2 regions of the Parasutterella sp. genome follow, and region 2 is predicted to be linked to the other one. Evidence: predicted binding sites of a transcription regulator. Region 2 holds the regulator's gene; the other holds the start of a gene.
The links. Region 2 encodes NrdR, which represses ribonucleotide reductase genes. Its sites were predicted from a motif close to CACNANATNTNGTG; they were not measured.
Positions count from the first base shown of each region.

Region 1: a site for NrdR is predicted at 11,206-11,219, ahead of ACZND6_RS05740 (ribonucleoside triphosphate reductase). Genes of this name have one in related genera too.

Region 1 covers NZ_DBMALT010000015.1:43,558-59,078, reverse strand. The annotation lists gene pgsA (CDP-diacylglycerol--glycerol-3-phosphate 3-phosphatidyltransferase) at 1-585, opposite strand, end outside; gene uvrC (excinuclease ABC subunit UvrC) at 569-2,458, opposite strand; gene earP (elongation factor P maturation arginine rhamnosyltransferase EarP) at 2,722-3,810, shown strand; gene efp (elongation factor P) at 4,032-4,589, shown strand; gene ACZND6_RS05765 (Na+/H+ antiporter NhaC family protein) at 4,891-6,468, shown strand; gene ACZND6_RS05760 (hypothetical protein) at 6,604-7,077, shown strand; gene ACZND6_RS05755 (thermonuclease family protein) at 7,165-7,791, opposite strand; gene ACZND6_RS05750 (anaerobic ribonucleoside-triphosphate reductase activating protein) at 7,956-8,723, opposite strand; gene nrdD (anaerobic ribonucleoside-triphosphate reductase) at 8,794-8,973, opposite strand; gene ACZND6_RS05740 (ribonucleoside triphosphate reductase) at 9,027-11,048, opposite strand; gene ACZND6_RS05735 (hypothetical protein) at 12,417-13,229, shown strand; gene iscB (RNA-guided endonuclease IscB) at 13,562-14,845, shown strand; gene ACZND6_RS05725 (addiction module antidote protein) at 14,851-15,150, shown strand; gene ACZND6_RS05720 (AMP-dependent synthetase/ligase) at 15,157-15,521, shown strand, end outside.
Region 2 covers NZ_DBMALT010000006.1:15,541-31,061, reverse strand. The annotation lists gene ACZND6_RS02755 (riboflavin synthase) at 1-419, opposite strand, end outside; gene ribD (bifunctional diaminohydroxyphosphoribosylaminopyrimidine deaminase/5-amino-6-(5-phosphoribosylamino)uracil reductase RibD) at 437-1,528, opposite strand; gene nrdR (transcriptional regulator NrdR) at 1,525-1,998, opposite strand; gene glyA (serine hydroxymethyltransferase) at 2,020-3,288, opposite strand; gene erpA (iron-sulfur cluster insertion protein ErpA) at 3,522-3,893, shown strand; gene ACZND6_RS02730 (anhydro-N-acetylmuramic acid kinase) at 3,946-5,052, opposite strand; gene ACZND6_RS02725 (peptidoglycan DD-metalloendopeptidase family protein) at 5,101-6,429, opposite strand; gene tyrS (tyrosine--tRNA ligase) at 6,614-7,858, shown strand; gene dtd (D-aminoacyl-tRNA deacylase) at 7,866-8,318, shown strand; gene ACZND6_RS02710 (YbhB/YbcL family Raf kinase inhibitor-like protein) at 8,324-8,977, shown strand; gene argC (N-acetyl-gamma-glutamyl-phosphate reductase) at 9,041-10,099, opposite strand; gene rpsI (30S ribosomal protein S9) at 10,274-10,666, opposite strand; gene rplM (50S ribosomal protein L13) at 10,670-11,098, opposite strand; gene ACZND6_RS02690 (glycerol-3-phosphate dehydrogenase/oxidase) at 11,329-12,795, opposite strand; gene glpK (glycerol kinase GlpK) at 12,798-14,297, opposite strand; gene ACZND6_RS02680 (HPF/RaiA family ribosome-associated protein) at 14,736-15,047, shown strand; gene uvrA (excinuclease ABC subunit UvrA) at 15,297-15,521, shown strand, end outside.

The DNA.
Region 1 (15,521 bases), on a different contig from region 2:
TTCGCTTGAAAAGAAAGGTGCAGCCGCTTTCAAATAGACGAACATGGAATAAATCGTCAGGATTGCAGCGATATAAATCAGAATGGTTCCCGTAAGGTAGACATTCCATGCGCCGATCGGATCAAAATAAAGAAGCATCGGAATAGAAACCATCTGAGCGATTGCTTTGATCTTTCCAAACCAATTAACTTTTACCTTTCCGGACTCACCGACTCTGGCCATCCATTCACGCAGAGCTGAAACGGTAATTTCTCTTCCGATAATTACCAGCGCTACCAGCATATCAACGCGTCCGAAGGCAAGAAGAACGATTAATGCCGCGCTAACCATAAGCTTGTCAGCCACAGGATCCAAGAATGCCCCGAGTGTTGTGCCCATCCCATAACGTCTGGCGATAAAGCCGTCCAAGGCGTCCGTAACCGCCGCGACAATAAAGAAAATACATCCGAGCAAATTCTGCGAATGCATACTTAGAACTGAAGTCGGAATCATGAAGACGCCGACGATTAACGGAATCAATGCAATACGAGTCCATGTAAGGACCATCGGAATATTGATTCGTACTTTTTTAACTGATTTGTCCATGCAACTGTGCGTAAATTTGTCTGGCTAAAGTTTGAGAGATGCCATCTACACTTGCGATGTCCTCCACGGATGCGTTGGACAACACTTTCAAGCTGCCGAACCGCTCAAGAAGTTTTTGTCTTCTTTTCGAACCGACTCCCTCAAGATCCTCAATTCTAGAATAATTTCTAGCCTTAGCCCGCTTCGCTCTCATACCGGTAATAGCAAAACGGTGTGCTTCGTCACGAATTTGGGCAATCAGCATCAGCGCAGGTGATTCTTGTCCGAGTTTGAGAGGTTCTTTATTTGGGTCCGGAAAAACCAATTCTTCCAGTCCAACCTTTCTTCCCTCGCCTTTTGCAACACCAACAATGACGTTTTTATCCAAACCTAATTCGTCAAAGACTTCGCAGGCCATCTTAACTTGTCCGCGCCCGCCGTCTACGAGAACAATATTCGGCAGAGTGGCCTCACCGTTAGCAACTCTTTGATATCTTCGAGTCAGAACCTGTTTCATCGCAGCATAGTCGTCGCCCGCCGTGACGTCTTTGATGTTGAACCTTCTGTATTGAGAGCTGTCCATGCGGTTTCCGGCAAAAACTACGCAGGATGCTTGGGTTGCTTCGCCCGAACTATGGCTAATATCGAAACACTCAACACGAAAATCTTCATACTCGGACTCAGGGATATCCAGTCCCAATTCCTGAACCAATGCCCCGATTCTTTTCTTCTGACTACCCTCTTCCGCAACTTTGCGTCCCAATGAGACTTTGGCATTGGTGACAGCGAGTTCAAGCCATTTTCTGCGAATATTCTGAGGACGGTAGATGACACTAACCTTCTTACCGGCAATCGTATTGAGGAGCTCTTCAATTCTTGGAGAACGCTCTTCCAGATTGATAATGACCACGGGAGGCACATCCATCTGCGTGTAGTGATGAGTAATGAATGCCTCAAGCACTTCTTCAAGTTCCGGTAATTCGGCATTCCGACCTAAAGATGGGAAAGATGCCTTGTCACCAAGATGACGACCTCCTCGAACCATCGCTAAATTCACACATACTTCGCCTTGAGCGGCAACCGCGGCAATAATGTCTGCATTGGCATCCGGCGCAGCTTCCATAGACTGCTGATGAATGACATTGGAAATCGCTGCCAAGTGATCTCTCATTACAGCTGCCCGCTCAAAGTCGAGTTTCTGCGAGTACTCGTTCATTCTGCGAGTCAGATCTTCCTGGACCTTTTGAGAATATCCTCTTAGAAATTCTTTTGCTAGGTCAACCGACTTACCGTATTCCTCCGGCGACACTTTTTTACAGCATCCTCCGCTGCAGCGCCCGATCTGGTAAAGCAGGCAAGGACGGGAGCGGTTATTAAAAACAGAAGTCTCACAAGTTCTCAGCTGAAAAACCTTCTGCAACAAAAGCATGGTGTCTTTAGCCGCATTCGCATTGGGATACGGGCCGAAATATGAATTGCGTTTATCGAGCGCTCCGCGGTAATAAGACAAGCGCGGATACTCTCCGGAACTTAATTTAAGGTACGGATACGACTTATCGTCACGGAAAAGAATATTGAAGCGGGGATCCTGAGTCTTAATCAGGTTCGATTCAAGAATCAAAGCCTCGGCTTCGCTGTTCACGACCGTGATTTGTGCGCTCGCAATCTGATCTACCATCAGTTTGGTACGAGGCGCTAGCGTTTTTTGGAAGTAACTGGAGACGCGGCGCTTCAAGTCCCTTGCTTTGCCTACGTAAAGCAAATTACCGTCTTTATCGAAATATCGATAAACGCCAGGCAAATGAGGCAGATTCTTTAAAAACTCGGCCGAATCAAATTTCTTGTCCGGCAGGTTCACAAGCTTTCCTTCAGTTTCTTTAAGAGCAGTTTCCATATACCTTTGGTAGGTCTTTTTGAACTTGAATACGGATTTAATTAAATACGTGTCGACAGTCAATCAACATTTCCTAAATTATAGGAAGCAGCCAGATGCTGGTGCTCTGAGTTGTATCACTTTGGTCTAAAAGACAAAATACTATCGAACATCGCAAAAAATTGGCGTAACCAATCGTTGCGCAGCTTCGACCGCATCGATTGTTTTTCTTGAGTTAAGGTTAAGATTGAGAGATATTTTTTCCAATCTATTTTCTAGAAAGCATGACCATCGATATTTTCTGTGACGTTATCGACAATTTCGGTGATGCCGGAGTCTGCTGGAGGTTGGCCTCCATTTTTTCCTGCGAGCACGGTTTTCCAGTGAAGCTCTATATTAATGACGCAGAAACGCTTTCTAAAATCACGGCCGGCTTAGACCCAAAAAAATTACCGTGCCTTGTCCAAGGCGTGGAAATTCACGACTGGAAAGACGCGGAAACGAGCGAGCCGTCCCAAGTTGTCATAGAGACCTTCGGATGCCGCCTCCCGATCGCATTCGAGCATAAAATTTCAGCCGCGCGTCCGCAGCCGATTTGGATCAACCTTGAATACTTATCAGCCGAAGACTGGGTGGAAGGCTGCCATAGTCTGCCCTCTCCACATCCGTCCTTAAACGTCAATAAATATTATTTCTTTCCCGGCGTCACGAAAAAGACCGGCGGCCTAATGATCGAGAAAGATCTATTTATAAGACAAGAACGTTTTGCAAAAGACAGAAATAAATTCTTAGAGAGTTTCAATCTGGACCCCGCCCTGTTCACGGTTTTCGTCTTTTGCTATCCCGGCGCGCCGTTGGCTGAATTTTATAAAGCACTCCGGCAGCGCGGCAAAGAAATCAATCTGCTTCTTCCGAAGGGTGCAGCTACTGATATTCTGTCCAAGCTTTATGAGGAACATCCATCCCGAAATATTCAGTTTGGAGTTTCAAAGATGGTTCCTCAATCTGAATTTGACAAATTTTTATGGGCCTCGGATTCTTTAATCATTCGCGGAGAGGACTCTTTCGTCAGGGCTCAGTTATCCGGTAAGCCGTTCATCTGGAATATCTACCCTCAAACCGAAGAAACGCACATTAAAAAATTAGAAGCCTTCGGCGAGAGAATCCGCCCTTATTACGGAGAGAGTTATCAAACTTGGATAGATATGAATTTATCCTGGAATAAGTCCTCTAGAGACTTAACTTGCTGTTGGGAGCGATGGTGCCATGAGTTGCCTCTTATGAAAGAAGCCGCCCAGCACTGGAGAGACCATTTGGTTTCCTTGGGCTCCCTCGCAGATAATCTTCTTCTCTTCGTGGAAAGCAAAATCTAATGTCGTTTTTCAAAAAAGATTCTCATCGCGGGAGAACCTTTTCTTCTCCCGCGCATACTCCTATCTAACAATCTTGAAAGATCGTTAGAAGTTGCAATAGACGGTACCAAAATTTTGACGGAGCACTGTTTTTAAAGCTAAAATCTTTGCTTTAAAAAATTTTAGTTCGGCCGTTATTCACAGCGACCGCAGACATTAACCTTTCATTTTTAAGTATTAATATGAAAACAGCACAAGAACTTCGCGTCGGCAACGTCGTGATGATCAACAACACTCCGATGGTCATTTTGAAGTCTGAATACAGCAAGGGCGGCCGCGGTGCCTCCACTGTCAAACTCAAAATGAAGAACCTTCTTTCCAACGGCGGTACCGAAACTGTTTATCGTGCTGATGACCGTTTCGAAGACATTATCCTCGACAAGAAAGAAGTTTCTTACTCCTACTTCGGCGATCCTCTGTATGTTTGGATGGACGACGAATACAACCAGTACGAAGTCGAAGCCGAAGTTATGGAAGACGTCCTCAAGTATCTTGAAGACGGCATGAAGGCTGAAGTTGTTCTTTACAACGGCCGCCCCATCTCCATCGAACTCCCGACAATCCTGGTTCGTGAAGTTGTTTACACAGAACCTGCTGTCAAGGGCGACACTTCCGGTAAAGTCATGAAACCTGCCAAGCTGGCCACCGGCCACATCATTCAGGTTCCGGCTTTCGTTAACACCGGCGACAAGATCGAAATCGACACAAGAACTGACGAATACCGCAGCCGCGTTATGTAATTTGTCGGATTCAGAATTCCTCTTTGAGGTTTACTGAAAATCCAAAGCCGGGCTTTCGGGTCTGGCTTTTTTCTTGCCTAAAAGTCCAGAAACATAGAACTCTCAATCTGCCTATTCTCTTGGACAACTGGACTTTCACTCCATATTCTTAATCGATATCACTGACAAACGGGTGCCTGATATCGCTTAATCACGGTTTATTTCCGGATTGTGCGGTAATTTTTCCGAAAATGCGGGGTTGACCGAAAACAATCAATTACAATCCCCAATATCCATTAATAACTTATTTAAACCTTCGACCATGGAACCTTATGCAGCCGGCTGGTTATCAATCCTGCCTCCAATCATTGCCATCGTCCTTGCTCTGATCACCAAAGAAGTGTTTTCTTCTTTATTGATCGGCATCTTCTCCGGCGCCGCCATTTACACATTCGGCTCCGGCGTGCCTGATCCTTTAATCAAGATGCTTGACGTTACTTTTTCGCTCATGGGCCAAAAAGTCGACTTCCAGATCCTTCTCTTCTGTACTCTTTTAGGAGCACTTGTCTATGTTCTGAACATGTCAGGGGGCACTAAGAAATACGGTGAAATTGCCCGAAGAAAAATCAAAAACCGAGAAACATCGGTTCTTGCCACCTGCGGTCTGAGCTTCTTCATCTTCATTGACGACTATTTCAACTGCCTGACTGTCGGTACGGTCATGAAACCGCTCACCGACTCTTATCGTGTCTCCCGCGAGAAGCTGGCTTACATCATCGACTCGACAGCAGCTCCGATGTGTATCATCGCTCCGGTTTCTTCTTGGGCTGCCGCCGTGGGAAGTTCTTTGAAATCCACAGGCGCTTTCCAGAGTGACTTCCAGGCATTCGTCTCGACAATTCCCTACAACTTCTACGCAATTTTCTGCCTGCTTTTAGTTCTTTATCTTTCCTGGACCAATCGTGACTTCGGTCCGATGAAAAAAGCAGAAGAAAACGCTCTCCTTAAGTCAGTAGAAGGTAAAGGCAGCGGAGCCACCGTCGAGGAACCCAAACATGCGCAAAGTGATAAAGGCACGATTTGGGACATGCTTCTTCCTCTCATTGCTTTGATCGTTTTTGCTGTTCTCGCCCTTCTTTATGACGGCGGGTACTGGGGTAAAGATGCTGCCTATCACACAGTCGCTGCTGCGCTCGGCAACTGCTCCGCTTCCAAAGCTCTGGTTTGGGCTTCCTTCGGTGCCTTAGGCGTTGCATTCATCATGTACATCCCGCGCCGCGTGGTTTCTTTCCATAACTTCATGGAAGGCACCATCGAGGGTATGAAACTCATGCTTCCTGCCAACGTGATTTTGGTTTTGGCTTGGACGCTTTCCGGTGTTTGCCGCGACCTGCTTACTACCCAAACTTTTGTTCAAGGTATGGTTTCCAGCGGTTCCGGTCTTGACCTTTTCCTTCCTGCCGCGATCTTCCTCGTTGCCGCATTCCTGAGTTTCTCCACTGGTACTGCCTGGGGTACTTTCGGTATCCTGATCCCGATCGCTGTGCCGGTTGCAGCTGCCGTCGATCCCTCTCTTACCATCGTCTGCTTGTCTGCCACATTAGCCGGCTCTGTTTTCGGTGACCACTGCTCTCCGATTTCAGACACGACGATTCTGTCGAGCGCGGGCAGCGGATGCAGTCACATTTCGCACGTTTCAACACAGCTACCGTATGCTTGGTTTGTAGCTTGCTGCTGCTTCGTGGGTTACGTGGCTGCCGGCTTCAGCAAAGGCAGCTGGATCATCAGCTTCGGCGCAACAGCAGTCTGCTTCGTCGGCTTCTTAGCCTTCATGTGGAATCGAAGCTTTAATGTTCGCGCTTTTGCGAAGAACATTCATAGTCCAATCAATATCGGTTAATCCGATTTGAAACCCTCTCAAAACGCCCTTCGGGGCGTTTTTCATTTGGCGTCTAATTCAGTTATCGGTAATCAACAAGAATCAAAACTCTTTGATAATATGGATGCAAGTAGTTTTAGAAGTACGGGCATAAAAATGACGATAGACAATCCTGATGACTTCTGCTCCTTCAAGGGCAAAGATATCGACTTTGAGGATGAGAAATACGATCCATTTCCGGTTTACCGTTTCAAACCGGTAGCGATGAATATGCTCAAGCACTGCATTGTCCCGAGCAGATTAGATAATTTGGTGGCAAATCTGGAGTATATCGGCAGCCGAAAAATGGCCAATGTCGAAGAACTAGAACTTGCCGAATCGACCTTATCCTTTTTCACGAATGAATTTCCGAGATATTGGCTGAAAAAAGGCTCAGAAGCCCTCCTGACCAGTGTTCCCGAAATCTTGGTTTCCATGCAGGATCCGAAGCCTGTCGGCGGGGAGTCGCCTCTTAGCATTCCTTTCCTAACCGAATCCATTCGCGGAGACGAAGGAAAAGTAGCGATTTTGGTTGCTCCTCAGTGTTTCGAGAAAAATCCGGATTTCCCGGACAAGCAAATGCTGAATTAACCGACAAGAAAGGCCGAATCTTCAACAAAGACGGCCTTTTATTTTGCCTGCCCTTCGGCAGGCTTTGTTTTGCTGACTATTGCAGTCTTAATTCCTTGGATGCTCTCTCCTCCAATCGCGAGGGTTCTGTGGATTGGGGTCCGCCCATAAGCCGATTCTCTTTGCGCGCGCATTGTCCTCGGCTTTCAAATAGAGGTTTTTATCTCCCGGTTGAAGATCTTTCAGATAATTTCTATAGACCCAGGCGTTTCCGGTGCTGACCTGGTCGAGATTTAGATCTTTTCCATCGGCTACCAGTTTTCCGATAATTCTGCCGTACTGGTCTCTCCCGCGGTAAATCACTTGAACGTGATACTCAGCGTCCCTCAGATTGCGTTTTAGATGTTCCGCACTTTGAACTCCGTAAGCTTGTTTGCTCTCCGGAGCGTCGATGCCAAGAAGCCTAACTCGAGCTTCTTTTCCTTCGTCATCTTTAATGTAAACGGTATCGCCGTCAGCCACACGAGTCACGCGGGCATGGAGTGTTTGAAAGCCATCTTTGAGCACCTGTTCTACAAACGGGCGGTTATCCTGAGTTTCCGTACCCGGATGCGGGTCACGAATATCTGCAATGTAGCTGGCAATAAGAGCAACCGCACCCAAAATCAAGAGAATGTTTCTCCACGTCTTGGCGCGAGAAGATCCGGCGTTTTTAAAATTGCCGTTGTTTTTCATCGATGAGCTCCGTCCGAAAATGGTTGGTCAAAGTCTAACAAGGAGATTTGTCTTAAAGAAAATATGCCGCCGAAGTTGAGTTCAATGCTTTGTCCGAAAAGCAAGAAGACCGGTCCCGAATGTTCTTTCGAGCCAGTCTCATAAAATTTATTTCTCAAAAAACGCTAACTGCGGCGATAAATAAATTTCTTGAATAAGGACTCGAGCGTTTTTAAAGTCTCTTCATGCGGATAGTCACTTCCGACACGTTCAAGAAGATGTTCCTCCGGCAGTCCTCTGGGCTGGCGATAAATTTGAAGTGCGTAAGTTTCAATTCCTGCATCAGACAGTTCTCTGGCGAGCTGAAGGATTTGCTCTTCAGTGTGATATTCGGGATGCACGGTCGTACGTGTTTCTATAGAAACACCAACCTCTAACAGCATTTCAAGAGAAGAACGAACTTTGGCTGCTGCGCCTTTGCGGCGAACGACTTTTTCATAAGCAGCTTCATCAGACAAAGGAGCCTTGATATCTAATCCGACCCAATCTAAATACGGAAGAATCGCTCTCAGTCTGCGCGGATACATTCCTCCGGTGTGCAGCCCGATCTTATAGCCCTTCTCTTTGACTCTTTTAATGGCGTCAGGGAGCGCAGGATCAACACAGGGTTCTCCGCCGCTGAAAACCACGCCGTCAATTAAACCTTTTCTTCTGTCAAGGAAATGATCAATGTATTCCCAGGAAACGTAACCGTCCCCTTCGTTCATCTCTCGGCTTTGGAGATCCTCGTTTTGACAATAGACGCACTTCCACGGACACCCTTTGATAAAGACCACTGCAGATAAACAATCAGGAAAGTCGATGGTGGTCATGCGTGTTACGCCGCCCACCAGAAGTTCCTCAGCAGGTTTGTCCTTCACTTCAGGTTCAATAGGAATAAATACGTCTTTCATAAAAAGAAAAATCCCAAATAAAAAACCTCCCGATGCGCGAAGCAACGAGAGGATTTCTTTTAATCAAAGATTACTTGCTGCAGCCGCACTTCTTTTCGTCGAAGTATTTGCGTTCTGCAAATTCACCCTGCTTGCCGATGTTGAAAGAAGAGATCGGACGATGGTAGCCCATCACGCGGGTCCAGATTTCGCATTTTGTGCGTTCTTCGTCTTTCAATTCGATGTTTGTGTCTTTAACATTTTCATTCATTGCAGTCTCCTGTGTGAATAAATCAATCCTAAAAAATTAATCTTTACTGTTTCTTAACCGTTGGAAGCCATGTCAAGCTTCTTTTTGGCAATCAATTCTGCGTCGCACTTCGGACAGAACTCGTGGTTGCCCGGGATATAACCGTGTTTCGGGCAAACCGAGAATGTCGGAGTGATCGTGATGTACGGCAGTCTGAAACGTGTCAAAGCGCGGCGAACGATGTCGCGACAGAGCTCGGGGCTCGAAATGGCTTCATTCATGTACAGATGCAGTACGGTGCCGCCTGTATACTTCTTCTGCAGGTCTTCCTGCATTTCCAAAGCTTCGAAAGGATCGTCCGTATAGGAAACCGGCAGCTGAGAGCTGTTGGTGTAGTAAGGATGATCTGGCGTACCCGCCTGAAGAATCTTCGGGAAACGCTTCTTATCTTCTTTGGCAAAGCGGTAAGTTGTACCTTCAGCCGGTGTGGCTTCAAGGTTGTACATGTGTCCGGTTTCTTCCTGGAACATGACCATCTTGTCGCGGATGAAATCAAGCACTTTAGCGGCAAAGGCGTGGCCGGCTTCCGTCGTAATGTCTTCTTCGTCCTGTGTGAAGTTGCGGATCATTTCATTGATGCCATTCACACCGATCGTAGAGAAGTGATTACGCAGCGTGCCGAGATAACGTCTTGTATACGGGAACAAGCCCTGATCCATATGGCGCTGAATGACCTTGCGCTTAATTTCAAGGCTGTTGCGGGCTAAGTCAAGCAGGTAGCTCAGACGATTGAACAAACCTTCTTCATCCTGAGCAAAAACATAACCCAAACGAGCGCAGTTGATTGTCACAACGCCTAAGGAACCGGTCTGTTCAGCAGAGCCGAAAAGTCCGTTGCCGCGCTTAAGCAGCTCTCTCAAGTCCAGCTGCAGACGGCAGCACATCGAACGAATCATGTTCGGCTTGAGTTCGGAATTGATGAAGTTCTGGAAATACGGCAGACCGTAGCGGGCAGTCATGCTAAAGAGCAAATGTGCATTAGGGCTGTCCCACTCGAAGTCCGGCGTCATGTTGTACGTCGGGATCGGGAATGTAAAAACGCGGCCCTTAGCGTCGCCTTCAAGCATCACTTCAATATACGCACGGTTGATCATGTCCATTTCTTTCTGGAGCTCACCGTACGTGAAGTCAACTTCTTCTCCGCCGATCAAAGGATGCTGATCGCGCAGGTCCTGCGGGCAGACCCAGTCAAACGTCAGGTTTGTAAACGGAGTCTGTGTACCCCAGCGGCTCGGGACATTCAGGTTGTAAATAAGTTCCTGAATGCACTGACGGACTTCCTTGTAATCAAGGTTGTCGATGCGGATGAAAGGAGCGAGATAGGTGTCAAACGAACTGAAAGCCTGAGCACCGGCCCACTCATTCTGCATCGTACCGAGGAAGTTTACGATCTGACCGACAGCACTGGTTAAATGCTTAGGTGCTCCGGCTTCAACCTTGCCTGGAACACCGTTCAGACCTTCATTCAAAAGTGTCTTCAGGGACCAGCCAGCGCAATAGCCGGAAAGCATATCCAAGTCGTGGATATGGATATCGGCCTGTCTGTGAGCATTGCCGACTTCCGGAGGATAAATATAGTTGAGCCAATAGTTAGCAACAACCTTACCGGAAACGTTGAGAATCAAACCGCCCAAAGAGTAGCCTTGGTTGGCATTGGCGTTCACACGCCAGTCCAGATGCTGCAGGTACTCATTCATAGAGCTTTCAACATCAACGAGGCTGCGGCGAGCATCACGGGCCTTTGCGCGCTGTTCGCGGTAAACAATATAAGCACGAAGGGTCTTACGGAATCCGGTATCAAAGAGCGCGTTTTCTACGGCATCCTGAATCTGTTCAATAGTAGGAGTCGCAACATTCTGCTGAGCCAGACGGTTCATCACTTCGATATGAGTGATGCGGTTTGCGGTCGCGGCATCGAATTCACCGGTGGCTTTACCTGCTTTTTCGAGGGCGGCTGCAATCTTTGAAATATCGAAGTCCTTTACCGTGCCGTCACGTTTAATGACGTACATCGGCGTCTCCATCGTAGGGCTCATCTGCCTTGTCTCCTTATCTATAGTTCATGTTCGCAAATACATTAATTTAAAAATAGTCATGTACTGCTAAGCCATTTAAAAACTTTTAGGGTGGTCCGATAGTCCAAACAAAGTTTGAGCTATCGGACCAGTAAATCTACTCCAAATGATAATCTCATACAACAGATGGTGTGGGAACAATAAAAAGATAACTATATACGGAAATAAGAGGGGATATTAAAAATCTCTTGTGTAGGTCAAAACTGTAGGAAAAAATCAAAAACCTTGTAGATAAAAGGACCTGCGCGAAAGACGTGAAAAATGACGGAAGAGGAAAAACACAATAGGTTGAGATTCGTTTTTTTTAAGCTGATTTTGTAACCGTCTATTTTGCTCAGCTTTTTTCGAAGCTCTGATCACTCAAAATAGGTAGGATCGAGTAGAAATGTAACTCCTCTCTTTTCGTTGTAGATTCAAGAACTTGTCAGGATCTTTAGCTTCCTAGTCAAAAAACTCAAAAAGCCCTTACAAAAACCGAAAAATCTAAAATTATATCTATTTATTATCTTATTTGATTATATTTTCTATTTCATACCTCCGATCATCTTCTTAATTAGTGTCAGATTAAATATCTGTCATATTCATGAAATAATATGAGATAAACTAAGGGAAATTACTAATAGTCCTCTACCTCTGCTTTATACCTCTACTTTCGGCTCAATTGTCAGGGATTTAACTCAAAAATCGGACAAATTTTTCTTTACTAGACCATGTCCGACGGGAAACCACGCGGGGTTCGAGAATTTTTGACCCGAATATTAAATAGAAGAATTTTCTTAAAAGATTTCGGATAAGAAAAAGCCGTCGAGGTTTTCGACGGCTTTTAGGTGTCTATTGAACAGCTCGGGACCAACCAAACCGTTCAGCGTTATGTTTGAGGAGCAACGCTTTCGTAAGACTGTATGAATAGAATACCTATTTTTTAGCAAGATTTTTAAATAAAATATAGAAAATTCAGTTAGTAAGAAAATTCTTCATCCGTTTGTATATATGAATTTATAAATAACAAAAGATAATAAATCAATTTTCTTAAAATCCTTCTGCTAAAAAACATTTCTATCTGTCACTATTTTAATAGCGCAAAGAAAATTTGTCATTCCTTATATTAGTATTTTCCTTAATATCACAACTGACTACGAGGGTAATTTCATGCCGTTTTTTGTGAATTTTTTCTATTGTTTTCAGCCCTATAAATCGCTCAAGCCTGTGGGCTCAATGACGGAGGCCGAATTGTAAATTCAGATTTTTTCATGACTCGTCTTATACTCCTCCCTGTCTCGGAGTCGTTAAAATGATCGTCCCTGTTTCATTATTTGTTCGAGTTTTCAAATGCGTTTCACTTCTCCGAGTCGTACGATCCCGTCGATCTGTTTGGCAATCTATGGTTGCGGACAGCTCGATCGTGTCGCGGACTTCATCAACAACAGCGGAGAATACGTTGAGGACGGAGTGACCTTTACGCCCGGCATGATTGCCGGCCAGTATGCATTCGAACAAGTGAAGCTTGACCGTAAAGGCTATGACACCCGCCGTCTGCAGAAGTATTTATCTTTCCTCGCTGACGCCGGCGCCTACTTCTCCGAAGAAGAGGCTCTTCAGCGCGCTGATGATTTAATCAACAATTTCACTGCTGATTTCGGTCATGACGAAGACGGAGACGCTACTTTCCGTATCAAGGCTCAAAGCTATCGTTTAAAGAAATACGACTGCCATGCTTTGTGGAGCATGATCAATCAGGCTTCTTTGCGCATTGAAAGCGTCAAACCCGAGACTTTCTGCGACGAGGACAGCGACGAAGACATTTCCTCAGATTCGCTAGACCTCGTTCTCACTTCTCGTCTTTACAACAAACAAAACGAGCCCTTTGCAACTCTGACTCAGTACTACACGGTCAGCAAAGGAATGCTCACGGTCGAAGATTTAATCGACTATTTTCTCTTTGACTATCCCAATTTCCATGACGAAAGCGGCAAAACTTACGACCTCATGGAAAATATCGCGCAGCGCTACTACACGGAATGCATCAAAGTTGTGATGGATTACTTTCGTGATTCCCACAAGGAGCTTCCGGATGTTATCCGTTCCGAAGAAATCACTTCGATGATCCTGCAGCCGATGAAGCTGCCGATCATGCCGAATTAAACGCACCATCTGGCTGTAATCTCGTCGACTTTTTGAATTTCTGTAGCCTATAAGCTACACTCGGCAAAATTTCTTCTTATTTGCCGACCTTGTCAACTACCTCGGCCTAAAGGCCGAGGCTTGAAAAAGCCTCTAGTTGACTAGCCTCAGGCCGTCGTTTGGCGGACTACGTTGGTCGGGAACCTATAGGCACCGCGGGATGCAGATCCTAGTCCCGCGCTCTGCGGCCGATGGTTAAAAGCTCTGAGAGGCAGGAGCGGTGCTGTCGGCTTGAAACCCCTTCCAACATTGGCGAAGGATCACAACCGGTCGAAAGACCGAGGAGATAAAACTTGAGAGTATTTGTCCTAAACAAACTCGGAAAACCGCTGATGCCCTGTTCACCGGCAAAAGCGCGCCTTCTGCTTAAAGAGAAGAAAGCTATTGTGAAGAGGCGAACGCCTTTCACTATTCAGCTGACGATTGCAACGGGTGAGTCCAAACAGCCGGTGACTCTGGGTGTTGATGCCGGGTACAAACATGTCGGCCTTTCCGCATCAACGGAAAAGGCTGAGCTTTATGCATCAGAAGTCGAACTCCGTCAGGACGTCTCTGATCTGCTCTCTGCTCGTCGCGCGTTACGGCAGTCGCGCTGTAACCGCAAAACGCGCTACCGCGCGCCGAGGTTCAACAACCGTCTCCGCACCAAGCGCAAAGGCTGGCTTGCTCCGTCGGTTGAAAACCGAATCAACGCGCACTTGTCGCGCATAGAAGCGGTTCTTCGACTGCTGCCGGTCACGAAGATCACCGTGGAAACGGCTTCCTTCGACATGCAGCTGCTGAAGAATCCAGACATTGCAGGGAAAGAGTACCAAGAGGGCGAGCAGCTCGGCTTCTGGAACGTCCGCGAGTATGTTCTTTTCAGAGACGGGCACGTTTGTCAGCATTGTTACGGCAGATCGAAAGATCCGGTGCTCAATGTTCATCACTTGGAAAGCAGACGTACCGGTGGAGATTCGCCCGGCAACCTGATTACGCTTTGTGAGACGTGCCATAAGGCACTTCACCGCGGCGATATCACGTTGAAGGCCAAGCGAGGGAAATCGTTCCGTGCGGAAGCCTTCATGGGAATTATGCGCAGGGAAGTACACAACCGTCTAAGAGCTTTGCATCCGGGGATTGAGGTGAGCAACACCTATGGATACCGGACCAAGCACGCACGAATCGCGAACGGCATCGCCAAGTCGCATTGTGCGGATGCTTTCTGCATCGCCGGCAACCTCGGCGCCGAAAGGCTCTGCGAATTCTTCTTCCAGAAGCAGACGCGCCGGAACAACCGGCAGATTCACAAGCTCTCCATCCTCAAAGGCGGCATTCGAAAGCGCAATCAGGCTCCCTTTGAGGTCAAAGGCTTCCGTCTTTTTGACAAAGTTGCCTGCCAGGGAGAAGAAAGCTTCATTTTCGGCCGTCGATCATCGGGGTTCTTTGATGTTCGAAAACTTGACGGAACCCGCATTTCAGCCGGCATCAGCTGCAAGAAGCTGCATCTGCTGGAAAAGAGACGAACCTATTTAACAGAAATTCGAAAGGAGGAGGCGCTTCCTCCCCTGCCTGAAGGCAGGGGGCTCCGCGCCTAAATTTGATGAATTTATCGACAAAAACTCCTTCCTCTTCTCTTAAGGAAGACACGGAAGAGCTCGTCAATTCGCTCAATCGAATGCTCCAGAGCGCTCAGAACGACGCTGCGGAAATTGCAGCGGCACTCGGGCGTATTGCCAAGAATTACGGCATGTCCCGCCTTGCCCGAGAAACTGGACTCTCCAGAGAAAGCCTTTACCGCACGCTTTCGGGACAGTGTTCTCCGGAATTTTCAACCATTCTCAAAATCATCCGTGCCCTGAATTTGAACTTTGCGGTTACGGACAACTCTTCTTCAAAATAATCAATCATGCAGCAACCACAAGATAATGAATTTACCCGCGCTGAAGAGATTCGAAAGCTCCGCGTTATTCCTGAGCTTATTTCTCATCACCTAGAAATCCGCGGAGATGATCCGGCCGTTTGTCAATTCAATGCCAAAACCAAACAATGGGAAACGCTCTCTTTTAAAGAGCTCTACGCTCGCGCCCTAGATTGGGCCAACGCGTTTGTAGCCTCCGGTTTAAAGAAAGGCGATCGAGTCGCCATGCTTCTGCCAAACGGCATTGATGCCGTTTGTTTTGATCAGGGCGCACTGATCGTCGGCCTTGTTCCGGTCCCGCTGCATATCATCGACACGCCGGCCAACTGCGCCTACATTCTGGAAGATTCGGA
Region 2 (15,521 bases):
TTGATGGCCACCGAACCTTTATAGGCCAGGAACTTAGCAAGTTTCATCGGGCAGCGAACCACCAAACGATAGGATTCGGCAACTTTATCGAAGGCGTCGACTTCGCCTACGCCGTCAACATGGCCGCTCACAATGTGACCGTCTAAACGATCGCCGAGACGCATGGCCTTTTCCAGGTTCACATAGCCCCATCCGTCCAAGCCGGCGGTTTTGCTGAGTGACTCGGCAGAAACTTCAACTTTAAATCGCTTCTCATCGACTTCGACCACTGTCATGCAGGCGCCGTTGATGGCGATCGAGTCACCGATCTTGACCGTGTCCAAACCAAGTTCCGGGGCTTCAACATGAATACGCAGACCGTCACCAATCTCTTCGTTGTCGCGAATACGGCCGACGGCCTGAATAATTCCTGTAAACATAAATATCGTCTCCTTATTTAGCGCACCGGACGGAGCATCAGACGCACATCCGGACCAACTTTTTGAATATCGGTGAATTCTAACGCGACACCCTCACAAAGGTCTTTAAAAGATGGTAAATCCAGCAGACGGCGTCCATCGCCTAAAAAAACCGGCGCCACGTAGATCAGATATTCATCAATCAGACCTTCCATCGCCAAGGCTCCGTTCAGACGAGCTCCTGCTTCTACATGCACATCATTGATTTCGCGCTTAGCAAGCTCGCGCATCAGAGCTCTGAGATCCACCTTGCCGTCTTTGCCGGGAAGTTCAATCACCTCAACGCCCTGACTCTCAAAGTTCTCAGCCCGCACTATGTCGTAGTGCGCGCACACCAGCAGAGTCTTTCCGCCCTGGAAAATCTTCAGATCCGGATTCAGACTGAGATTGGAGTCCACGACGACTTTCAGAGGCTGGCGAGTAACACCTTCGAAACGCGCCGTCATCTGAGGATTATCTGCCAGCACGGTCCCGAGCCCGGTCAGCACCGCGCCGCTGATACCGCGCCAGAAGTGCCCGTCTGCACGGGCTTCTTCCGAAGTAATCCATTGGCTCTTGCCGTTGGCAAGCGCTGTGTTGCCGTCCACACTCATGGCCATCTTAGTGCGGACCCAGGGCATGCCTTCTCTTTGACGCTTTAAAAATCCGCGGTTGATCTCTTCGGCCTCTTCGGCTTCCAGCCCGCACTCAACTTTAACGCCGGCTTCTTCCAGCATCTTGAGGCCCTTGCCTGCCACCAAAGGATTGGGATCTTTCAGGGCTGCAACCACGCGGGCAACCTTCGCATTTTTAAGCGCTAGGGCGCAGGGCGGTGTGCGGCCGTAGTGTGAACACGGCTCGAGCGTTACGTAAACCGTTGCGCCCTCTACGCTTTCTCCGCGGGAGGCCGCGTCGCGCAAGGCCATGACTTCGGCATGTGCCTCGCCGGTCTTTTGAGTAAAACCTTCGCCGATGATGCGGCGGTCTTTGACAATCACGCAGCCCACGGCCGGATTCGGCGGACAGTTAAAACGAGCTTTCTTCGCCAGCTCCAGCGCACGGCGCATATATGAACAATCGGAAAAACTCATTTTTCATCCTTTCCTTGGTCGTCTCGGGCGTTTTCAACGAGCTTGATCATGTCGTCCAACGTCCCGCAGTTAAAGTAGACCGAACCGTAGCGGACATAGGCCACGTTATCGAGTTTCTTCAACTCGAGCATGACCATATCTCCGACGCGTTTGGAGGTCACTTCCTTTTCCCCGGACACTTGAAGCTGCTTCTCAATGCGTGAAATGGCCGAGTCGAGCTCGCTTGCTTTCACAGGGCGCTTGCGCAGCGCAATCTGCATGGAGCGGCGCAGCTTCTCGCTGTTGTAGGCCTCCCGAACGCTGCCGTTTTTCTTGATAATGAGCGGCATCTGCAGTGCGGCCTTTTCGTACGTCGTGAAGCGGGCACCGCAGTTCGGACACTTTCTCCGGCGCCGAATGGCCGAACCTTCTTCACAGGTGCGGGAGTCAATAACTTGAGTGTTGGGTTCTTTGCAGTAGGGACAAAGCATAGGATCGCTCCTGAATCAGCCTTACACGGTTGCCAAATAAACAGGGAATCGGGCAACGAGACTTGCAACACGTTCTTTTACGTTGGCGAGCACCTGTTCGTTCTTAGGTGCATCAAGCACGTCAGCGATGAGATTGGCGACTTCGATCGCTTCATTTTCTTTGAAGCCGCGGGTCGTCATGGCAGGAGAACCCAAGCGAATACCGCTGGTTACGAAGGGTTTCTGCGGGTCGTTCGGAATCGAATTCTTATTGACCGTAATACCGACTTCATGAAGAACGGTTTCAGCTTCTTTCCCGGTGATATTCTTAGAACGAAGGTCCACGAGCATCACATGACTCTGGGTGCGTCCGGAGACAATACGAAGGCCGCGTTTCGTCAGAGCGTCAGCCATTGCAGCAGCATTCTTGATGACCTGCTGCTGATATTCCTTGTATTCCGGTTTTAATGCTTCGCCGAAAGCGACTGCCTTAGCGGCAATCACATGCATCAGGGGACCGCCTTGAACACCGGGGAAGACCGCCATATTGATCTGTTTTTCCAGATCGGGACGGCAGAAGATCATGCCGCCTCTCGGTCCGCGCAGCGTCTTGTGGGTCGTGGTCGTCACGATATCGGCGTAAGGGAACGGACTCGGATAAACTCCGGCGGCAACGAGCCCCGCATAGTGCGCCATATCGACCATAAGGTAAGCGCCGACTTTCTTCGCAATTTCGCTGAAACGCTTGAAGTCGATATATAAGGAATAAGCAGAAGCTCCGGCGATGATAATTTTGGGCTTGTTTTCTTCAGCAAGCTTTTCTACCTGGTCGTAGTCAATTTCTTCTTTGTCGTTTAAGCCGTAGCTTACGACGTTGAACCACTTGCCGGACATATTGAGCTTCATGCCGTGAGACAAGTGGCCGCCTTCGGCAAGCGACATACCCATCACCGTGTCGCCGGGATTGAGCAGGCCGAAGAAAACGGACATATTGGCCTGAGCTCCGGAGTGCGGCTGTACGTTAACCGCCATTTCTACGCCGACCGGTTCGCAGAAGAGTTTGAGGGCACGTTCTTTGGCCAGCGTTTCAGCCTCGTCAACATACTCGCAGCCGCCGTAGTAGCGTTTGCCGGGATATCCTTCGGCATACTTATTGGTCAACACCGAGCCTTGGGCCGCCATAACGGCCGGAGAGGCGTAGTTCTCACTGGCAATCAGTTCAATCTGATCTTCCTGACGTTTGCCCTCTTTTTGAATGATTTCCCATACAGCCGGGTCAGATATTTCGATGGTCGAATTCTTGTTGAACATGTGCTTTTCCCATAAGTAAGCCATAAAACTGCGGGGGTTGATCCGCAGGCGATTATCAAAGAATTATAAGTTTGAAACTCCGCTGAACGCGGCATCGCTTCCTAAAATCAAACGGCTTAATCTGTTGGACGGAATCCGTTTGTTTTCACAAATTATGACCTAATCCGGCCTTGTGCTATTGACGGATTCTCTATAATCCGTAGTACTAAATTTACTTATTGCAAGGAAAAATAATGGCTGAAAACAATGTTCAGGATCAGGAACAGATCAAGCTTCCCGACCCCATTATCTTCACCGATGCCGCCAGCCTCAAAGTTAAAGAACTGATTGACGAAGAAGGCAACCCGAATCTCAAACTCAGAGTATTCGTTCAGGGCGGAGGATGCTCCGGTTTCCAGTACGGCTTCACTTTTGATGAAACCACCAACGAAGACGACGCTGTGATGGTCAGAAACGGAGTCACCCTCCTGATCGACTCCATGAGCTATCAGTATCTCGTCGGTGCCGAGATCGACTACAAAGAAGACCTCGAAGGCGCACAGTTCGTGATTAAGAACCCGAATGCGACGACAACCTGCAGCTGCGGCTCCAGCTTCTCCGTCTAAGCATTAAGACACGACAAAATCGTCAGAGACCTCCGCAAGGAGGTCTTTTCGTTTAGGCGGGATACAAGCAGCCCAGAATTCGAGAACCGGATGCGCCGGTGGCACTCGGCAGATTTCCCGGCTCTCGGCGGTCAAAACGATAAGCCAGCCACGCAAACGCCAACCCCTCAACGTCCTGCGGATCCACGCCGAGCTCCGCAGTTGTCGTGACAACCAACTCGGGATTGAGCAGTGCCAGCTCACTAATCATCAGAGGATTCTTGGCGCCTCCGCCGCAGACTCTCAGCTCTTTGATGTGCGGCGCAAAATTGCGAATCGCATCCGTGACGGTTTCTGCAGTAAAGGAAACCAGCGTCCGCTGCACGTCCTCCGGTTTTTCTCCGTTTAATCGGGCTTCCAGCCAAGGCAGGTTGAAAAGCTCGCGTCCCGTGCTCTTCGGAGGCACCAGAGAAAAGAATTTCTCCTGTTTCAAACTCTCCAGCAGCTGCGGAATGACTTTACCGCTGCGTGCCCACACGGCATCCTGATCATATCGAACGTGGTTGACCTTTTCGATCCATGCGTCCATCAGCACGTTTCCTGGGCCGCAGTCAAAACCCAGAACTTCGTCGTCGCTGCCGCGCTCGGGCAGTACGGTAAGATTGCTGATGCCGCCGATATTTAAAATGCCGCGCGGCACATCTCCGCTCAGCACCCACTTATGAAAGGCGGGAACCAGCGGTGCCCCTTCTCCGCCGGCAGCCAAGTCACGGCTTCTGAAATCCGTAATCACATCCGTTTTTGTGAGCTCCGCCAGTAAAGCCCCGTTGATCAGCTGAGTGCTCGCGCCGATCTGCGGATTGTGCCGTATCGTCTGGCCGTGCGCACCGATCGCCCGGATGTTCTTGTAATTCAGTCCGCTGTCTGTCAGCAGCTTATTGAAAGCCTTAGCATAAATCTTTGCGATCTCGTTGGCACCGTTCTGCATGCGGAAGACTTCGTCCGGTCCGGTCTGACACAAGGAAAGCAGGCTTTCGCGCAGCATGTCCGAGTAAGGCTCAAAACTGCGGGCAATAAATTGACAGCCTTTTTCATTAAAAACGCATGCGACAGCGTCAACACCGTCCATGCTGGTGCCGGACATCATGCCGACGTAAATAGGAATATTCGGAGTGCACATAAAAACAAAGGCCTCACACAACTGAGGCCTCAAATTCTAACAAGTCGTTTAGTCCGAACCTGTTGCGGCTGAATTCTGCGCAAGCTGAAGTCGGCTCAGCATTGCGATCTGGCGGCGCATCGGAGAGATTGCAAGCTTGAAATCTTCCAGCGCATCCTCTTTCAGGTTTTCTCCGGTTCGAAGATCGGCGATGAGCGGATTGATTTGCTGACCGTCTTTCTTCAGTTCATAGTGAAGATGAGGACCGGTCACCATACCGGAAGTACCGACATATCCGATCAGCTGTCCTTTCTTCACTTTGACGCCTTCGGCCATGCCGGCTGCGTACTTGCTCAAGTGAGCGTAAAGTGATTTATAACCGCCGGCATGAGTGAGCTCAAGCCAGTAACCGTAGCCGCGGCGTTGATATTTCTTGGAAGAAATCACTCCGTCGCCGGCTGCGTAAACCGGTGTTCCGCGCGGTGCACCGAGGTCAACACCCCAGTGCGGACGCAGGCGTCCTGTCACAGGATGCTTACGAACGCGGTTAAAAGTAGAGGTTACGCGGGCTTCGCAGGGCATACGCAGGAACGTAATGTCTGTGTTGTTGCCCTCGGAGTCGAAATAACCTTCGACGCCTTCGCCCTCGTACCAGTAAGAATCAATGGTCTTGCCTTTGGAGAAATACTCAATTGCCAAAAGTTTTCCGGAACCGAGGTCGGCTCCGTCAATCTGGCGGCGTTCATAAATGACGCTGAAAGAATCGCCGGCAGCAACACCTTTATTCACGTCCATCGACGTGCTGAGTCTTTCTTTAATTTGAGCCAAAACATTGGCCGGAATATTTGCAGAAACCGCTGCGCTCTCGAGCGAGGTCTTAATCACTGCGGAGGAGGCAATCGGGAAGGCATCGATCTCGCTCTTTAAATTGGCGTGCTTAAACTTTCCGGATTCTTTGCTGACCTGGAAATAAGCGACGTCGCGAGACAAGGAGTCAATCGGACGGAAAACACGCAAAGAAATGACTTCTCCGGTCGGTGTCAGGCGAGCCTGAATCAAACGTCCTTTCTGGAGGCGAGCAAAAGGATTCTCTTTACCTTTGATGGAGTTCACATAACGAACAAATGCTTTGTCGTTAATGCCCAGTCTTTCGAAAATCTTTTTGTTCGAGTCTTTTGCCTGGATGCGGGTTTCGGCGTAAACGTGATCCATCTCGCTGGCCCACTGCTGAATCAAATCCCCGAGTTCAATCTCGCCGGCTTTCTCTAATACCACTTCGCCTTTCCCGGGAAGAGCTGTTTCCTGAGAAACGGCCGAAGAAGGAATGGAAAACAGTAAAGCCGCAGTCACACCCAGACCTGTCAAAATCTTCGTAAATTTGGTTCTAAACGGCTTCACTCTGATCTCTCTATTAAAAACGAACACTCCCACATCCCCGATATCTGACAATGTCGGGCAGAGAAAGTAGAATAAGGGCTGTTTTGGAAATCTGCCCTTCGGATTTGAGTCGATTGATTATAAAACATTAATTTTCTCAAGTCTTCACGGGGTACCACCTACATAATTCAGGATTTTTCTAAAAATGACAGATACTGCTCAGGCAAAAAAGTTTCCGGTAACGGAAGATATTAAGGAAGCGATGGCGCTGATTAAACGCGGCACAGACACGCTCCTCGTTGAAGAAGAGCTCGAACAAAAGCTGGCTCGTTCGAAAGCAACCGGTAAACCTCTGAGAATTAAATTAGGTCTTGACCCCACGGCTCCCGACATTCATTTGGGTCATACCGTCGTCTTGAACAAACTTCGTCAATTCCAAAACCTCGGTCATACGGTGATCTTCCTTGTGGGCGACTTCACCAGCGCGATCGGTGATCCTTCCGGCCGCAACACCACTCGTCCGCCGCTGACTCGTGAACAGATCGAGGCCAATGCTAAGACTTATCTCGATCAGGCCTACAAAGTTTTGGACAAAGACAAAACCGAAGTTCGTTTTAACTCCGAATGGTGCAATAAATTAGGCTCGGCCGGCTTCATCAAACTCGCCTCCCGCTATACGCTCGCCCGTCTGCTTGAACGCGACGACTTCGCCAAGCGTTTTGCTTCTCAGGCTCCGATTGCCATGCACGAGCTGATCTACCCGCTGATGCAGGGATACGACTCTGTTGAGCTTGAAGCCGATGTCGAACTCGGCGGCTCCGACCAGCGTTTCAACCTTTTGGTCGGCCGTGAGCTTCAGCGTCAATACAACCAGGAGGCCCAGTGCATCATTACGATGCCTCTGCTTGTCGGTTTGGACGGCGTCAACAAGATGAGCAAATCCAAACACAACTACATCGGCATCACCGAAGAACCGAACGAAATGTTCGGAAAAGTCATGTCCTTGTCCGATGACCTGATGTGGAACTGGTTTGACCTGCTCTCTATGAGAAGCAATGAAGAAATTCAGCAGCTCAAGAAAGAGTGCGAAGCCGGCCGTAATCCGCGCGACGCCAAGGTCATGCTGGCCAAAGAAATCGTCACGCGCTTCCACAATGCAGAAGCTGCCGACGCAGCTGAACAGGAATTCATCAACCGCTTCCGCAAGGGTGCCGTTCCTGAAAATATTCCTGAAGTCACACTCGAAAACGCAGGCGAAGCGATGGGCATCCTCAAGCTCATCAAAGAAGCCGGTTTGGCACCGTCTACCACTGAAGCCGGCCGCAATGTCACCCAAGGCGGTGTTCATTTGAACGGCGAAAAGGTCACGGATAAGGGCCTTCAGGTCCAGCCCGGAACCTATACGCTTCAGGTCGGCAAGAGAAAATGGGCTAAGGTTACACTGAAGTAACCCTGTCATGATTGCATTGATTCAACGCGTCTCGGAAGCGTCAATTACTGCCGACGGCGAATTCCGCGGAAGTATCGGACAGGGCTTAATGGTTTTAGTCTGCGGAGAAAAAAACGATAAGCTCGAGTACACCGATGCCCTCGCAGAAAAAGTCGTTGGCTATAGAGTTTTCAGTGACGTCGACGGCAAGATGAACCTGAGCCTGAAAACCGTCGGCGGCGGAATCCTCGTGGCTTCTCAGTTCACGCTGGCTGCAGACACCAACAGCGGTACACGTCCGAGCTTTTCTCCGGCGGCAGATCCTGCCCTCGGAGAAGCGCTCTATGAGCGTTTCCTGGAAAAGCTCCGGGCCCTCGGTTTTAATCCGGTGACGGGAGTTTTCGGCGCTCATATGCAAATCAGCCTGGTAAACGACGGTCCGGTGACTTTCCGCCTGTGTTACCCGAAGAAGAAAGACTGAAAATGATGGATACGATTTTTCGCGTTTGGAGCGACTCTTTTGAAGATGGCAAGCCCATTCCTGAAGGTTTCGCCTATGCAAAACCCGACCCGATGGGAAAAGAACACACTCTGCCGGCAGGCAACCGAAATCCTCAAATTGCCTGGTCTAACCCGCCTCTGGGAACAAAGTCTTTAATCGTCATTTGCGAAGACAACGATGTTCCTGCTGATTTCTCTAAAGCTAATGTCGAAGGAGAAACCATTCCGGCAGACGCCCCGAGAACAAGCTTTATTCATTGGGTGTTAGTCGATATCGTTCCGGAAGAGCCGTGCATCGATGCAGCCGCGCTTTCTAAAGGAATTTCTCCTCGCGGCAAAAGAGGACCGGCTTGCGCCAACGGCATGCGTCAGGGGCTCAACGACTATACCGACGCCTTCAAAGGTGATCCGAACAACGAGGGACATTATTACGGATATGACGGTCCCTGCCCTCCGTGGAATGATGAACGCATCCATCGCTATGTCTTCACCGTCTACGCAGTGGATTTCCCGCTGCTGCCGCTCAAAGGCAATTTCAACGGCAGAGATGTCAAAGAAGCCATGAAAGGTCACATTCTGGCCTCTGCCTCGACCGTAGGAACTTATACGCTGAATCCGAAACTGTTGAAAAATTCTTAGTCGCATTTAGCACGAAGGGCCGCATTCGCAGCCCTTCGGCTTTTATTTTCAGGTCAGTTGTCTCTAGGGAACCAAAGCAATCTGTTCGAGACCTTCGATTTCCGGAAGGCCCATGACAAGGTTCATGGCCTGCACCGCCTGTCCGGCTGAACCTTTGACCAGGTTGTCTTCCACAACCAAGATCACCAAAAGATTAGGTTCTTTGCGGTAGAGCGCAATACGAACCATATTGGAGCCGCGCACCATCCTCGTCTCAGGCAGCGATCCTTCGGGCAGCACGTCGACAAAAGGCTCATCAGCATAGGCTTTTTCATAAAGAGCCTGGTAATCGATGCTCTTGCCCTTTTCTTTCAATCGCACATAAATCGTCGAGAAGATGCCGCGGATATTGGGCAGCAAGTGAGGAATAAACGTCAGAGGAACGGTTTCTCCGGCAAAAAGGCTCAGCTGCTGCACCATCTCCGGCTCATGACGGTGTCCGGCAACGCCGTAGGCTTTGAAATTATCGGAAAATTCGGCGCAGTTCAGACTGATATCGGCTTTACGGCCGGCGCCGCTGATGCCGGATTTGCTGTCCGCAATAATCGACACATCAAGATTCACAATATCGCCGACTTCTTTATGCAGTTTGAGCAGCGGCATGAGCCCAAGCTCAATCGTAGTCGGGTAGCATCCGGCCATACCGAGGACGTCCGCCTTCTTCATTTCGTCCCGCATACTTTCCGGTTGGCTGTACACGGCATTAGCCAAGATCTCGGGACATTTGTGGTCCATCTTGTACCACTTCTTAAAAACTTCTTTGTCTTTCAGACGAAAATCGGCAGCAAGGTCAATAACTTTGACACCCTTAGAAGTGAGCTCTTCGGCCATGCTCATCGCAACGCCGTGCGGTGTCGCAAAAAATACAACATCACATTGATCTAGAGGTGCAGAGGCAGGGTCTTCAAAAACCAAATCTACTCTTCCTCTGAGCGAAGGAAACATCTTAGCCACATGCGTTCCGGCGTCCTTTCGACCCGTAATCGTGACGATCTCTGCATGCGGATGCTGTGCCAAAAGGCGGAGTAATTCAATGCCCGTGTAACCGGAACCGCCCACAATGCCGACTTTTACTTTTTTCATTTTGAGAGCCTTTAGGAATGAGGATTTGAAAAACTTTTGGAAAGTATATCGTCGGTAGCACCCGAGAGGCTGTCTGCGGCAAAAAGTTTTCAGCCGCATATAAAGCAAAAGGCCGCCGAAGCGACCTTTTTGATGAAAACTGCCCGGAGGCAGTTCCCGCAATTCTGAAGCGAATTAACGCTTGGAGAACTGTTTACGACGACGTGCCTTGCGAAGACCGACTTTCTTACGTTCGACTTCACGAGCGTCACGTGTAACAAGACCTGCCTGAGACAGAACAGACTTGAGTGCTGCATCGTAATCGATCAGAGCGCGAGTAATACCGTGACGAATTGCGCCGGCCTGACCGGATTCACCGCCGCCGCGAACATTGACTTTGATGTCGAATGTTTCGACGTTGTCGGTGAGGATGAGCGGCTGACGAACGACCATGCGGCCGGTTTCGCGGTGGATGTACTCATCAAGAGAACGGCCGTTGATTTCGATCTTGCCGGTGCCGCGCTTCATGAAGACGCGAGCAACGGAGCTCTTGCGGCGGCCAGTGCCGTAGTTGTAATTTCCAATCATTTTTTAGATCTCAAGCTGTTTGGGTTGCTGGGCGGAGTGTTTATGGTCGCTGCCGGCATAAACGAAGAGCTTCTTGAACATGGCATAGCCAAGCGGGCCCTTCGGAAGCATGCCTTTAACTGCGATTTCGAGAGCACGGCCGGGATGCTTTTCCTGCATCTTGCGGAAAGTGGTCTCGTATACGCCGCCGGGGTAGCCGGAGTGACGGAAATATTTCTTGTCTTCAGCTTTAGCACCGGTCATGACGAGCTTGTCAGCGTTGACAACAATGATGTAATCGCCCGTGTCGACGTGCGGTGTGTATTCAGGCTTGTCTTTGCCACGGAGTCTGAGAGCGATTTCAGCGGCAAGGCGGCCGACAACCTTATCGGTTGCATCAACCACGTACCATTCACGCTTCACTTCAAGCGGCTTGGCCGAGAAGGTTTTCATTACTATTCACCTATAAATTTGGCGCATACAAATGCGCCGCAAATTATCTTTAAGCTCGGGCGGATTAATTCCCGAGACGACATTATTTACAACGGACGAGCGATGACGAAAGGACAACGCTCCAACAGAGAGGACAGGATTATACGTAAAAAATCAAGTCAATTCAACTTGATAACACGCTGATAAAGTTTTTTGCAATTTGGCCGAGCAATCTTTGCTCGGCCAAACTTTTATTCGGAGGCTTCGGCTTCAAAAACGTCTTTGATCTTAGGCAGAAGCTCTTCTGTCTTAGCCTTATTCATCTGACCGATTCTTAGACGACGATAAAGAACGTCCTCAGGTGTCATAGCAAACTGCGTGTCGCGGCAGTGCACTGCGTAGGCCTTCAGCTGTTCATCCGTCAGCGTGCCTTTGAGAATCTCAGCTTCAAGTTCATCAGGATTGAACTCATTGTCGCGATAAATCGACATATATTTCGTCGGACACGGACGCTTGTAAATTAAACCCTGGTCCACAGCCACAGACATAGCGTGTTCGGCCATCTTGCGATAAGCCGTCCACTTGCCGCCAGTGACCGTGATCATGTTCTTGAATTCAGGAATCACCGAGTGCTCTCTGGAAACCGCAGCGGTCGAGCCGCCGGCATTCGGGTTAAACAAAGGACGGAGCCCGGCAAACGAAGCCAGCACGTCCTTGCGCGAGATCGGATAGGCAAGATACTTGCGGGCCGTCTCGAGCATGAATTCGATTTCTTCTTCCGTCGGCTCCGGATTGAAGGAAATGTCTTTTTCTTCCTTGTCTGTCGTCCCGATTTCGAGAACGCCGTGCCAGGGAATGCAGAAGAGAACCCGTCCGTCGGAAGTTTTCGGAATAAACATGCCGGTCTTGCCGCCGAAATGATCCGTGCTGACAACGATATGAGAGCCTCTTGAAGCGCGGATAAACGGCTTCACATCCGGAGAAACCATACGGCGGATTTCATCGGCCCAGACACCGGCCGCATTAAAGACCATGCGGGTCTTAACGCTGTATTCTTTGCCGCTGAATTTATCCTTGACTTTCACAACGGTAATTTCGCCGCCGCAGCCTCTTTCAAATCCGACCACAGGCACATAGTTCAGCAGAAGTGCTCCGCGGGCTTCCGCCGTTTTCATCAAGGCAATATTGAGTCGGGAATCATCGAACTGAGCATCCCAGAACTGCACACCGCCCTTTAAGCCGTCAGCCTTTACACCGGGAAGACGACGAATGGTCTCGGCGGCAGAAAGGAATTCGGTCTTGCCGACCTCGTAGCCGCCGTAAGCCATGGCGCCGTAAAGGCAAAGACCGGCCATGTAGTACTCGCGCTCGAAGTTTTCATAGCAGGGAAGAATGAACGGTTCCGGATGAACGATATGCGGCGCATTGCCCAACAGAAGTTTTCGTTCGATCATCGCCTCGCGAACCAGTTTCCAGTCGCGCGGATTCTTCATATAGCGAACGCCGCCGTGAATCAGTTTGGTAGAACGGCTGGAGGTGCCTTCGGAGAAGTCCTGCGTGTCGAACAACACCGTGGAAAAACCGCGAGCAGCGGCATCAACCGCAATACCGGCGCCGGTCGCACCGCCGCCGATGATGAGCACATCCCAGACTTTGTCCTCTTCCAATTGCTGAAGACGGCTTTCTCGCCCCGGATTAGTCTTTGCGTTGAAGTCCATTCTTACTGCTCCCATCCTTTAGACCGTGCCACTGCACGGCCCCATTGTGTCGTTAAAAATTCGCGTTGATCCTGCGACATCGTCGGCTCAAAGGTCCGCTCCCGCCGCCATAATTTTTCAATTTCTTCCGTGCTCTTCCATACTCCGCAGCCGAGGCCCGCTAGGTAAGCCGCTCCTAAAGCCGTCGTCTCAACAACTTCGGGACGCACAACCGGAACGCCGGAAATATCTGCCTGAAACTGCATCATTAGATCATTTTCCGAGGCGCCCCCGTCCACCCGCAGCTCGGTGAGCCGCGCGCCGGCATCGTTCATCATTGCCCGAAGAACGTCATTGCACTGGAATGTTATTGATTCTAATGCAGCCCGGGCGATATGCGCGCGTGTCGTTCCACGAGTCAGACCGATCATTAATCCTCGTGCATGAGGATCCCAGTAAGGCGCACCTAATCCGACAAAAGCGGGAATCAAATAAACGCCGCCGTTGTCTTTCACTTGTCGTGCCAGGCTCTCGATTTCCGCGCTCGTTTCAATCAGTCCCATACCTTCCCTGAGCCACTGCACGACCGCGCCGGCTACGAAGACGCTTCCTTCCAAGGCATATGTGGTTGAGCCCGGAATCTTCCAGCCGACGGTGCTCAAAAGCCGGTTGTCGGATAACTTGGGCGTCGATCCCGTGTTCATAAGAAGAAAGCCGCCCGTGCCGTAAGTATTTTTAGTCATACCGGGCTTGAAGCATGCCTGCCCGAAAGTGGCCGCCTGCTGATCGCCGGCCGCCCCGCAGATATCGATCGGTGCGCCGAGGATAGCCGGCGCCGTCTTTCCGATCAGCCCCGAACTCGGAACCACACGAGGGAGCATGGAAGCGGGTATGCCGAAGATATCCAGCAGCTCCTCATCCCAGCGGCAATTGTGAATATTAAATAAGAGTGTGCGGGAGGCATTCGAGACATCCGTGACGTGCTCTAATCCGCCGGTCAGATTCCACATAAGCCAGCTGTCGACGGTCCCGAACAAAAGCTCGCGGGCCGCGGCCTTCTCTCTTGCGCCTTCAACGTTATCTAAAATCCACCGAACTTTCGAAGCCGAGAAATAAGGATCCAGACACAGTCCGGTTTTGTCATGGATTAGAGGTTCAAATCCGCTGTCGTGAAGCTTCTCGCAAAAACCTGCAGTGCGTCTGTCCTGCCAGACAATCGCACGATAAATCGGCTTTCCGGTTTTCTTCGACCACACGATCGTGGTCTCTCTTTGATTTGTGATGCCGAGCGCCCGAAGTGCAGATCCGGACAGCTTAAGATCGGCCAAGGCGCCTAACAGGCATTCCTTTTGTTTGAGCCAAATCTCTTCAGCGTCCTGCTCTACCCAGCCGTCGTGCGGAAAATACTGAGTCAGAGGTTTTTGGCATGCAGCCAGCGGACGCCCCTCCGCGTTAAAAATAATCGCACGAGCGCTCGTTGTGCCCAAATCCAGAGAGGCAATTAATTCTGTGGTTCCATTCATTGAGGAGGGCCTCGTTCAATACTTTGACCAATTTTCCGGTCTTGGAGCTAAAAAGCCGGGTTTGTAACGTCAAACTAGCACAACCGATCGACTAATGGCCGAATTTTCTTCTTTCTCTGTAAAAGAGTCTGCTGAGGTTGCCATCTTTTGTGTCGTATTGAGCAAAACAAAGCTAAAAATTGCTGATATCTGTCCTTTTTTGTCGCCTAAAACGCACTATTAACGACGAATGTCAGAATCAGAGAATTTGGCAAGGAGGGGTTTTCTCTTATGAAAATGTCGATTTTCGACTAACTTCGGTTATTTTTCAGAGAAATTCTGCGAAAACACAACTTTTTCTATTTTGCGCCAAAAAAGCGAAAATAAAAATCCCTAACAATTATTCGAAAAATATGAAACAATTGGGGGTAGAAGTTTTAAAAAGAAAGTGAGGATTATATGAAGCTTCCACTGCAAGTTAGTTTCCACGGTATCGATCGTTCCGAAGCTCTTGAAAATTTAATCGCAAAAGAAGTCGAAGGACTCCACAAGTTTGACGCTGATCTGATCAGCTGCCGCGTTGCCGTTGAAAGCGAAGGCCGCCACCAGAACCAGGGCAGAGAATGCAGCGTTCGCGTTTCTCTCAACGCTCCCGGCCACGAATTCATCATGAACACGAAGAACGAAGATGCCCACGCAGCCGTTCGCGCTGCTTTTGACTCTTTGGCCCGTCAGGTCAAAGACAATGCTGCAAAGCGCAGAGGCAATTAATCCTCTTTTCTGCTTGATGCAATCGCAGACTCTTCGCTGAGTCTGAGCCCCCGCCCGACAAATGCCGAGGCGGGTTTATTTTTGCCTGCCGTTTGCGTTTCTTTTCGTTTCGATTTCAAACATTCACTCACAACTGATTGATTTTCTTGAAATCTTGACGAGAGTATAGTTGACGCTACCAAGGTGCCGTCTTTAAAAATCACCTTCGGATTCCACTATAGGCGGCCCTCTCCGTTAACTTGGAAGAACATGCAGACTAAGAACAACGCAAAAGAATTCATCTCCGTCCGCGGAGCAAAACAAAACAACTTAAAAAATATCGACGTTTCTTTCGAACACGGCAAATTAACCGTCGTCACCGGCGTCTCCGGCTCAGGCAAATCCTCTTTGGTTTTTGACACCCTTTATGCCGAGGGCCAGCGTCGTTATGTCGAAACCTTCAGCCCCTACGTTCGCCAGTTTATGGACCGTATG